2 regions of the Pantoea sp. Z09 genome follow, and region 2 is predicted to be linked to the other one. Evidence: riboswitches for the same ligand, from Rfam matches in the RefSeq annotation. Region 2 holds a riboswitch; the other holds the start of a gene.
The links. Region 2 has a riboswitch for thiamine pyrophosphate ahead of thiC (phosphomethylpyrimidine synthase ThiC). Riboswitches for the same ligand answer to the same signal wherever they lie in the genome.
Positions count from the first base shown of each region.

Region 1: linked by a shared signal. The riboswitch ahead of thiM (hydroxyethylthiazole kinase) and the one ahead of thiC (phosphomethylpyrimidine synthase ThiC) in region 2 are both predicted to bind thiamine pyrophosphate.

Region 1 covers NZ_CP092373.1:1,269,982-1,274,416, forward strand. Annotated here, with positions in the region: gene MC269_RS06095 (transposase) at 1-739, opposite strand, end outside; gene MC269_RS06100 (FliC/FljB family flagellin) at 867-1,952, opposite strand; TPP riboswitch at 2,335-2,430, shown strand; gene thiM (hydroxyethylthiazole kinase) at 2,465-3,259, shown strand; gene thiD (bifunctional hydroxymethylpyrimidine kinase/phosphomethylpyrimidine kinase) at 3,256-4,056, shown strand; gene MC269_RS06115 (GntR family transcriptional regulator) at 4,114-4,435, opposite strand, start outside.
Region 2 covers NZ_CP092373.1:3,626,863-3,631,297, forward strand. Annotated here, with positions in the region: gene nudC (NAD(+) diphosphatase) at 1-421, opposite strand, end outside; gene MC269_RS17350 (Rsd/AlgQ family anti-sigma factor) at 576-1,085, shown strand; TPP riboswitch at 1,335-1,435, shown strand; gene thiC (phosphomethylpyrimidine synthase ThiC) at 1,520-3,448, shown strand; gene thiE (thiamine phosphate synthase) at 3,445-4,080, shown strand; gene MC269_RS17365 (PLP-dependent aminotransferase family protein) at 4,267-4,435, opposite strand, start outside.

The DNA of each region.
Region 1 (4,435 bases), 1.6 Mb from region 2:
GCATATTCGAAATGCGATTTAACAAGCGGTTTACTTTGTGCCTTTGTTTGACCCAATTAGAGCTAAATCTCTTCTTCTTGCGCAGACGCTTAATGTTTTTCTCAAGAGACTTTTCCATTTTGGGTAAAGATGCCTGAGACAAAAAATCAGTGCTGTCAGAAGTGGTGATGCATTCAATGTTGCTGGTATCAAGACCTATCATTGATGATTGCTGCGATGAAGGCTCATCAACCTCAGCTTCGGTCTGCAAACTCACATACCATTTATCCAGTTTCATTGAAACCGTGACGTTTTTAACCACGCCTGTAATGGAGCGACTTTTTCTGTAACGCACCCAACCTAACTTAGGCAATTGGATTCTTTCATTGCCTTCATCAAGCTTCACACGCTGAGTGGGATAACGGAATGCATCATTTTTGCCCTTCTTTTTTGGAGAAGGAAAGGTTGCTCTACGTGCAAAGAGATTGTTGAATGCTTTATCAAGATCCTTCAATGATTGTTGAAGGATTTGGGAAGGGGCATTGCTCAACCATGACATTTCTTCTTGGCTTTTCCATTCAACTAGCCACGGTGCCATTTTATTATAAGGGATGTAGCGATCACCATTTCGCCAGATGTCGCTTTGCATAGTTAGAGCACGATTGTAGACAAAACGACAAGCACCAGCGAATGACTTCATAGAAGCAATCTGTTCTGGAGTTGGTTTCAATTGAAACTTGTATGCTTGACGCCTGATCATTTCGACAACTATGCAACCTAAAAGTAGACTTAAAATTGGGGGTATTTCATCAGTAAACACACTGTAATGGCAATGCTTTTACGGTTGAAAATAAAGCCCCCCGCAAATGCGGGGGAGCCTTGAGCTATTAGCCCTGAAGCAGAGACAATACCTGCTGCGGAACTTGGTTAGCTTTAGCCAACACTGAGTTACCCGCCTGCTGGATGATCTGTGCTTTAGACATGTTTGAAACTTCAGTAGCGTAGTCAGCATCCTGAATACGGGACTGTGCTTCAGACAGGTTAGTAGTAGTGTTGTTCAGGTTAGTGACCGCTGAATCCAGACGGTTCTGCACCGCACCCAGGCTGGAACGGAAATCATCAACCTGAGAGATTGCCTCATCCAGTGCGGCTAACGGGTCAGTGGTTTGGACCACATCATTATCATCAACCTCATCAGTGCCGAGAGTAATGACTGCTGATGCAGGGGTGCTTCCATCGGCGTCGGTGACCGTAACATCATTGGAAAGGTCTACCTTCATGTATTTGCCGGTATCTGAATCTTTAACGGCATAAGCGTCAGCACCACCTGATTTATACTTCAGCAGGGTCACGCTGTTTCCGTCTGAATCCTTAATATTGCTGCTTGATACAGCAACATCGTTAGAATCTTTTAAGGTGCCTGCTTCAGCATTCGAGTAGCCGCTGGCTACATTGAAATCTTTCAGACCTAATGTATCACTGTTAATTTTGCTCAGGTCGATGCTGATAGTTTGTCCATCATTAGCGCCAACCTGAATTTTCATAGACTGATTAGTCGAGAGAACTTTCACACCGTTAAACTGGGTCTGATCAGAAACACGATCAATTTCAGCCAGGCGTGAAGTGATTTCGTCCTGGATTGATGACAGGTCAGAATCAGAGTTGGTGCCGTTTTGCGCTTGAACAGTCAGTTCACGGATACGCTGTAAGTTGTTGTTAATTTCTGACAGCGATCCTTCAGTGGTCTGCGCCAGTGAAATACCGTCGTTAGCATTACGGGCAGCCTGAGTCAGGCCGTTAATGTTAGATGTAAAGCGGTTGGCAATTGCCTGACCAGCAGCGTCATCTTTCGCGCTGTTGATACGAAGACCAGAAGACAGACGCTCGATAGAGGTAGACAGAGCAGACTGGTTCTTGTTGATGTTGTTCTGAGTGATCAGCGAGAGGCTGTTGGTGTTAATTACTTGAGCCATGGTAAAAGTTCCTATTAATCAAATCATTTGGTTAAGGTTTGGGCTTAAACCCCTTCGGCTTCAGCGCCGTCATACCTACTATCGTCACCCCCAAGAAAAACTTTAACTTCCTTTTTATTTCTTTTTCCAAACTCAAGTTTGGCGGGGGCTTGCATCAGGCAGCCTGTCAACCAGGCATCTTTGTTAATCGGCACGTTGGGTCATTTATTAAATCTTTTGGATAATGCCTAGGTGAGGTCAAAGGTGGGGTAAATTGTGAGGTCAAAGGTGAGGTATTTAAGCTTTATCCGTTCCCGGCGATCAAGAAGGCGAATGTAGATAGGCCAGCTTGCTTTGCAAGCGACACTTCCCGTATGCTGGTGAAAAGTAATGAGAGATTTACTTTAATGACTCGGGGTGCCCCTGTATACAGGGCTGAGAAATACCCGTATTACCTGATCTGGATAATGCCAGCGTAGGGAAGTCAGATGCCTGACCGCATTCGCCTTCTTGTTCGCCGGTTGGGAGTTATGATGATCCATCAACCTCAACGCTTTTCTGACGCGCACTTCGCGCCCGTTCTCGCCCGCTTCGTTCAGCGCCAGCCGCTGGTGCACTGCATGACCAACGACGTGGTGCAGAACATCACCGCCAACGTCCTGCTGGCGCTTCACGCTTCGCCCGCTATGGTGATCGATCCTGACGAGGCCACGCAGTTTGCCGCGATGGCCGACGCGTTGCTGATCAACGTCGGCACCCTGACCCGCGAGCGCCGCGACGCCATGCTGGCGGCGGTGCAGGCCGCCAACGCGGCGCAACAGCCCTGGGTGCTCGATCCGGTGGCGGTCGGGGCGCTGCGCCTGCGCAGCGAATTCTGCCAGCAGCTTCTTGCGCTGCGGCCTGCCGCGGTGCGCGGCAACGCGTCTGAAATTCTTGCGCTGGCGCAGCAGGGCGCGGGCGGGCGCGGCGTAGATTCGCAGCATCAGGCGGAGGCGGCGCTGGAGGCGGCGCACGAGCTGGCGCAAAAGCATCAGACGCTGGTCGTCATCAGCGGCGAGGTCGATTACGTCACCGACGGCCATAAAACGCTGAGTATCGCTGGCGGCAGCGCGCTGATGACGCGCGTGGTCGGCACCGGCTGCGCGCTTTCCGCCGTGGTCGCCGCCTTTTGCAGCCTGCCGGGTGACAGGCGGGATAACGTCGCCAGCGCCTGCCGCGTCATGACGCTGGCGGGCGAACGCGCTGCCGCCCAGACCGCCGCGCCCGGCAGCTTCGCCACGCTGTTTATCGATGCCCTGTGGCAGCTGGCACAGGAGGCGCGCGCATGAAACGTATCAACGCGCTGACGATTGCCGGCACCGATCCCAGCGGCGGCGCCGGCATCCAGGCCGACCTTAAAGCCTTTTCGGCGCTCGGCGCCTACGGCACCAGCGTCATCACCGCGCTGGTGGCGCAGAACACACGTGGCGTACAGTCGGTTTATCGCATCGATCCCGCTTTTGTCGGCGCGCAGCTTGATTCGGTGCTGAGCGACGTGCGCATCGACACGGCGAAAATCGGCATGCTGTCGGAAACCGCCATCGTGCGTATTGTGGCGGAACAGCTAAAGCGCGCCGATATCCCGTTCGTGGTGCTGGACACGGTGATGGTGGCGAAAAGCGGCGATCCCTTGCTATCGCCTGACGCTATCGCCAGCGTGCGCGAGCTGCTGCTGCCGCAGGTGTCGCTGATCACCCCCAATCTGCCGGAGGCGGCGGCGCTGCTCGACTGTGCGCCAGCGCGCAGTGAAGAGGAGATGCTTGCTCAGGGCGAAGCGCTGCTGGCGCTCGGCTGTCAGGCGGTGCTGATGAAAGGCGGTCATCTCGGCGACAGCGAAAGCCCGGACTGGCTCATCGCCCGCGACGGCGCGCAGCGTTTTACCGCGCCGCGCGTCAATACGCGCCATACCCACGGCACCGGCTGCTCGCTCTCCGCCGCACTGGCGGCGCTGCGCCCGCGTTATGACGGCTGGGCCGACACCCTGCGCGAGGCGAAAAGCTGGCTGCAGCAGGCGCTGGTCGAGGCCGATACGCTGGAGGTGGGCAACGGCATCGGGCCGGTGCATCACTTTCATCGCTGGTGGTAAACGTCAGAGAGAGAAAAGGCCAGCAGCGCTGGCCTTTTCAGGGATGTTCAGGACGGATTACAGCGACTCGAACCACTCGCTGTTGCGCTCGGCGATAGGGGTAATAGAGAAAATCATCTCCTGCAAATGACGACGCATCGCCGCTTCGGCGGCATCGGCATCATGCGCCTTCAGCGCTGACAGAATCTCTTCATGCTGCTCAATCAGGCTTTCCGGCGGCGAGACCTCACTCAGCGTCAGAAAGCGCACCCGGTCCATCGCCGCTTTGATATTTTCTACCGTCTCCCACGCCAGCGCGCAGTGGATGCTCTCGGCGATCAGACGGTGAAATTCATCGTCAAGGCTGAGAAACGCCTGGCTGTCGTGGCGTTCCGCCGCC
Region 2 (4,435 bases):
TCTCATCGCCGCGCCGAATGGCGACAATGATGCAGGGCGCGATTTGCGGATAGTAGCGTTCGCGGCAGTGGCCGCACAGACAGGCGTTCTCCTGCTTGCTGAGATGCATCTCGTGACCGCAGTAGCCGCAGAAGCGATGCGAGCGATAAAACTCCGCCAGCTGCACCGCGCGTCCGGCCAGCTGGAACAGCCCCGCCTCTTCATCAATCAGCTGGCGCACCGAGAACATATCGCGATCGCGATTTTCACACACCAGCCAGACCGTTTCGCCTTGCCACTCGCCGACCGCCTGCGCCTTGCTTCCCGCTAGCTTAAACGCAGCGGCGCTGCCGTGCGGCAGGTCGCCCTGCGGCAACCAAAGTTTCTGTTCATGGCTGACAATCCACCATCCAGCGTCTACGCTTGAGATCTCATGTTGCATCTAATCGTCATCCTTAGCGTCTTTTCGATACGCTGAAGTCCTGATGTTAAGTATGTAGACAAACAACTATACCCTAAATCGTTCAGCTTGCAGGCGGCCTCTGACCCGCCGCGGCCGCCACGGTCAGGGGGATTTTATTGATATGGAGTCAGAAATGCTTAACCAGTTAAATGTCCTGACCGAGCGCGTAGGTGGCAGCAATGAACTGGTCGATTCGTGGCTGGACGCCCGTCGCCAGCTACTGGTGTCTTATTACCACCTGGTTGGGCTGAAACCCAACAAAGAGGCGCTCACGACGTTAGACGAGCAGGCGCTCGACAACTTTTGTCACGGTCTGGTCGATTACCTTTCCGCCGGTCACTTCAGTATCTATGAGCGCATCATCAATGAGATGGAAGGCGACAGCCCGATGATCGCCGCCGCGCAGATTTATCCGCCGCTGGAAGCCAATACCGAACGTCTGATGCAGCTCTACGATGGCCATCTGCAGCAGTCGATCGACGACGACAACTGTGTTGATTTCCAGCTGGCGCTGTCGGAAGTCGGCGAAGTGCTGGAGGCACGTTTCACGCTGGAAGATAAGCTGATCCAGCTTGCCTGGGATAACAGCCTGGTGCGCGCCCCGGTGGCGAACGACAGCAGCCAGCTCTCGCGTCCGGCTTAAGGTTAACCAGTTGTAAATCGCTTGTTATTCTGAACCAGCCCTTTTATGCTAAACGGGTTTTCGGCGATAACGTCGAAAACCCGTTTTGTTTTTGTGCAATATGCACTGGCGTTTTGCGTTTTAAGCGTAGCGTGCGCAGCCAGTTCACGCTCGGACAGCGCGCAGGGACGGGAGCATACTGAAGTATGTGACCGTCACGAGCACTGCCCAGGCGCGAAATGGCAAGCTAAGTAGCTTAAAACGTAAAACGAAATCTTGTCGGAGTGCCCGCAAGGGCTGAGACCGTTAATTCGGGATCCGCGGAACCTGATCAGGTTAGAACCTGCGAAGGGAACAAGAGTAAACATCATCAGTGCGCAGGCGGCTGCCTGTCGTGTCTGTTACTCCTTCCGAACTCCGGACAAGCAACGTTCCCCCTCAACAGGAAAATTGCTATGTCTACCACCAAAACCAACCGACGTGAGCAGCGCGCGCAGGCGCAGGCGTTTATCCATGCGCTTCAGGGCGGCGTCGCCTTTCCCAACTCAAAACGTATCTGGATCCAGGGCAGCCGCGACGATATCCGCGTGCCGATGCGCGAGATCCAGCTCAGCCCGACGCTGACGGGCGGCAGCAAGGATGCGCCGCGCTATGAGGAAAATGAGGCGGTGCCGGTCTACGATACGGCGGGGCCTTATGGCGATCCCGATGCCACGATCGACGTACAGCGCGGGCTGGCGAAGCTGCGCGCCGGCTGGATTGCCGCGCGCGGCGACAGCGATACGTTAGAGCAAATCAGCTCGCACTACACCCAGCAGCGTCTGGCCGATGATGGGCTGGATCATCTGCGTTTCGACCATTTGCCGCAGCCGCGCCGCGCGAAAGCGGGACGCCGCGTCACGCAGCTCCACTATGCGCGTCAGGGTATCGTGACGCCGGAGATGGAGTTTATCGCGCTGCGCGAGAATATGGGGCGCGAGCGCATTCGCGGTGAAGTGCTGCGTCAGCAGCATCCGGGCTACAGCTTCGGCGCGCAGCTGCCGGAAAACATCACGCCTGAGTTCGTGCGTCAGGAAGTGGCCGCTGGCCGCGCCATCATTCCCGCCAATATCAACCATCCCGAGTCGGAGCCAATGATTATCGGCCGTAACTTCCTGGTGAAGGTCAACGCCAACATCGGCAACTCGGCGGTCACCTCCTCTATCGAGGAAGAGGTAGAGAAACTGGTCTGGTCAACGCGCTGGGGCGCCGACACCGTGATGGATCTTTCGACCGGCCGCTATATTCACGAAACGCGCGAATGGATCCTGCGCAATAGCCCGGTGCCTATCGGCACCGTGCCGATCTATCAGGCGCTGGAGAAGGTCAACGGCGTCGCGGAAAATCTCGACTGGGAGGTGTTCCGCGACACCCTGCTGGAGCAGGCGGAGCAAGGGGTAGATTACTTCACTATTCATGCCGGCGTGCTGCTGCGCTATGTGCCGATGACGGCGAAGCGCCTGACCGGCATTGTCTCGCGCGGCGGATCCATTATGGCGAAGTGGTGCCTGTCGCATCACCGCGAGAGTTTTCTCTATGAGCATTTCCGCGAGATTTGCGAAATCTGCGCCGCCTACGACGTTTCCCTGTCGCTCGGCGACGGGCTGCGTCCCGGCTCGATTCAGGATGCCAACGACGAGGCGCAGTTCGCCGAGTTGCACACGCTGGGCGAGCTGACAAAGATCGCCTGGGAGTATGACGTGCAGGTGATGATCGAAGGCCCCGGCCATATTCCGATGCAGATGATCCGCCGCAATATGACCGAACAGCTGGAACATTGCCACGAGGCACCGTTTTACACGCTTGGCCCGCTGACCACCGATATCGCGCCCGGCTACGATCACTTCACCTCCGGCATCGGCGCCGCGATGATCGGCTGGTTCGGCTGCGCCATGCTCTGCTACGTCACGCCGAAAGAGCACCTTGGCCTGCCGAACAAAGAGGACGTCAAACAGGGGCTGATTACCTATAAGATCGCCGCCCACGCGGCGGATCTGGCCAAGGGCCATCCCGGCGCGCAGATCCGCGATAACGCCATGTCCAAAGCGCGTTTCGAATTCCGCTGGGAAGATCAGTTTAACCTGGCGCTCGATCCGCATACCGCCCGCGCCTATCACGATGAGACGCTGCCGCAGGAGTCAGGCAAAGTCGCTCACTTCTGCTCGATGTGCGGCCCTAAATTCTGCTCGATGAAAATCAGTCAGGAGGTGCGCGACTACGCGGCCCGCCAGCAAACCGAGGCGCAGCCTGTTGAGATCGGCATGCAGCAGATGTCGGACCGGTTTCGCCGCCAGGGCAGCGAGCTTTATCACTCGGCCGATGCGCTGAACGAGGAGAACCCATGAATACCCCCTTTCCCGCTACCGCGCCGCGCTTAGGGCTCTATCCGGTGGTCGACAGCGTCGAGTGGATCGCGCGACTGCTGGAGGCGGGCGTGCGCACTATCCAGCTGCGCATCAAAGATCGCGATGACGAGGCGGTAGAACCGGCGATCGCCGAGTCGATTGCCCTCGGCAAGCGCTATCACGCGCGGCTGTTTATCAATGATTACTGGCGGCTGGCGATCAAGCATCGCGCCTATGGCGTGCATCTCGGTCAGGAGGATCTCGACGTCGCCAACCTGAATGCCATTCGCGAGGCGGGCCTGCGGCTGGGCCTGTCGACCCATGACGACGCCGAACTGGATCGCGCGCTGGCGATTGGCCCTTCCTATATCGCGCTGGGGCATATTTTTCCCACCCAGACGAAAGCGATGCCGTCCGCGCCGCAAGGTCTGGCGGAGCTGCAGCGGCATATCGCGCGGCTGAAGGGCATCTCCACCGTGGCGATTGGCGGCATCAGCCTTGAACGCGCGCCTGCGGTGCTGGCGACCGGCGTCGGCAGCATCGCCGTGGTCAGCGCCATCACTCAGGCGCCAGACTGGCGCGCGGCGACTGAGACGTTGCTAAAACTGGCAGAGGCGCAGCCAGACGCCTGAAACGCAATACGCCGCGCAAAAGGCAGCAACGGTTTGCAACAGCGGTAAAAAGCATGGAAGACGGCGCGCAGCGACAGGCATTCTCTGTAGCGCCGTTTTTCTGTTTCGCTACAGTGGCTCTCGCCGGGTTATCCAGCCCGGCCAGGGCCAGGACCTCCCCTTCACCCTCTCTGGCCCTGCCCTCAGCTACTTCGCCAGGAGGATCTCATGCTGCATGGATTGTGGAGAGTGTTCGCCCGCGCAGGCGGCTATCGCGCGCTCGACGGCCTCGCCGACTTTTGCCAGCGCCTGTTCGACGCGATCGTCGAGCGTTATCGCAAAGCTCAGCCGCAGACAGTTACGGTATTTTCCCGAG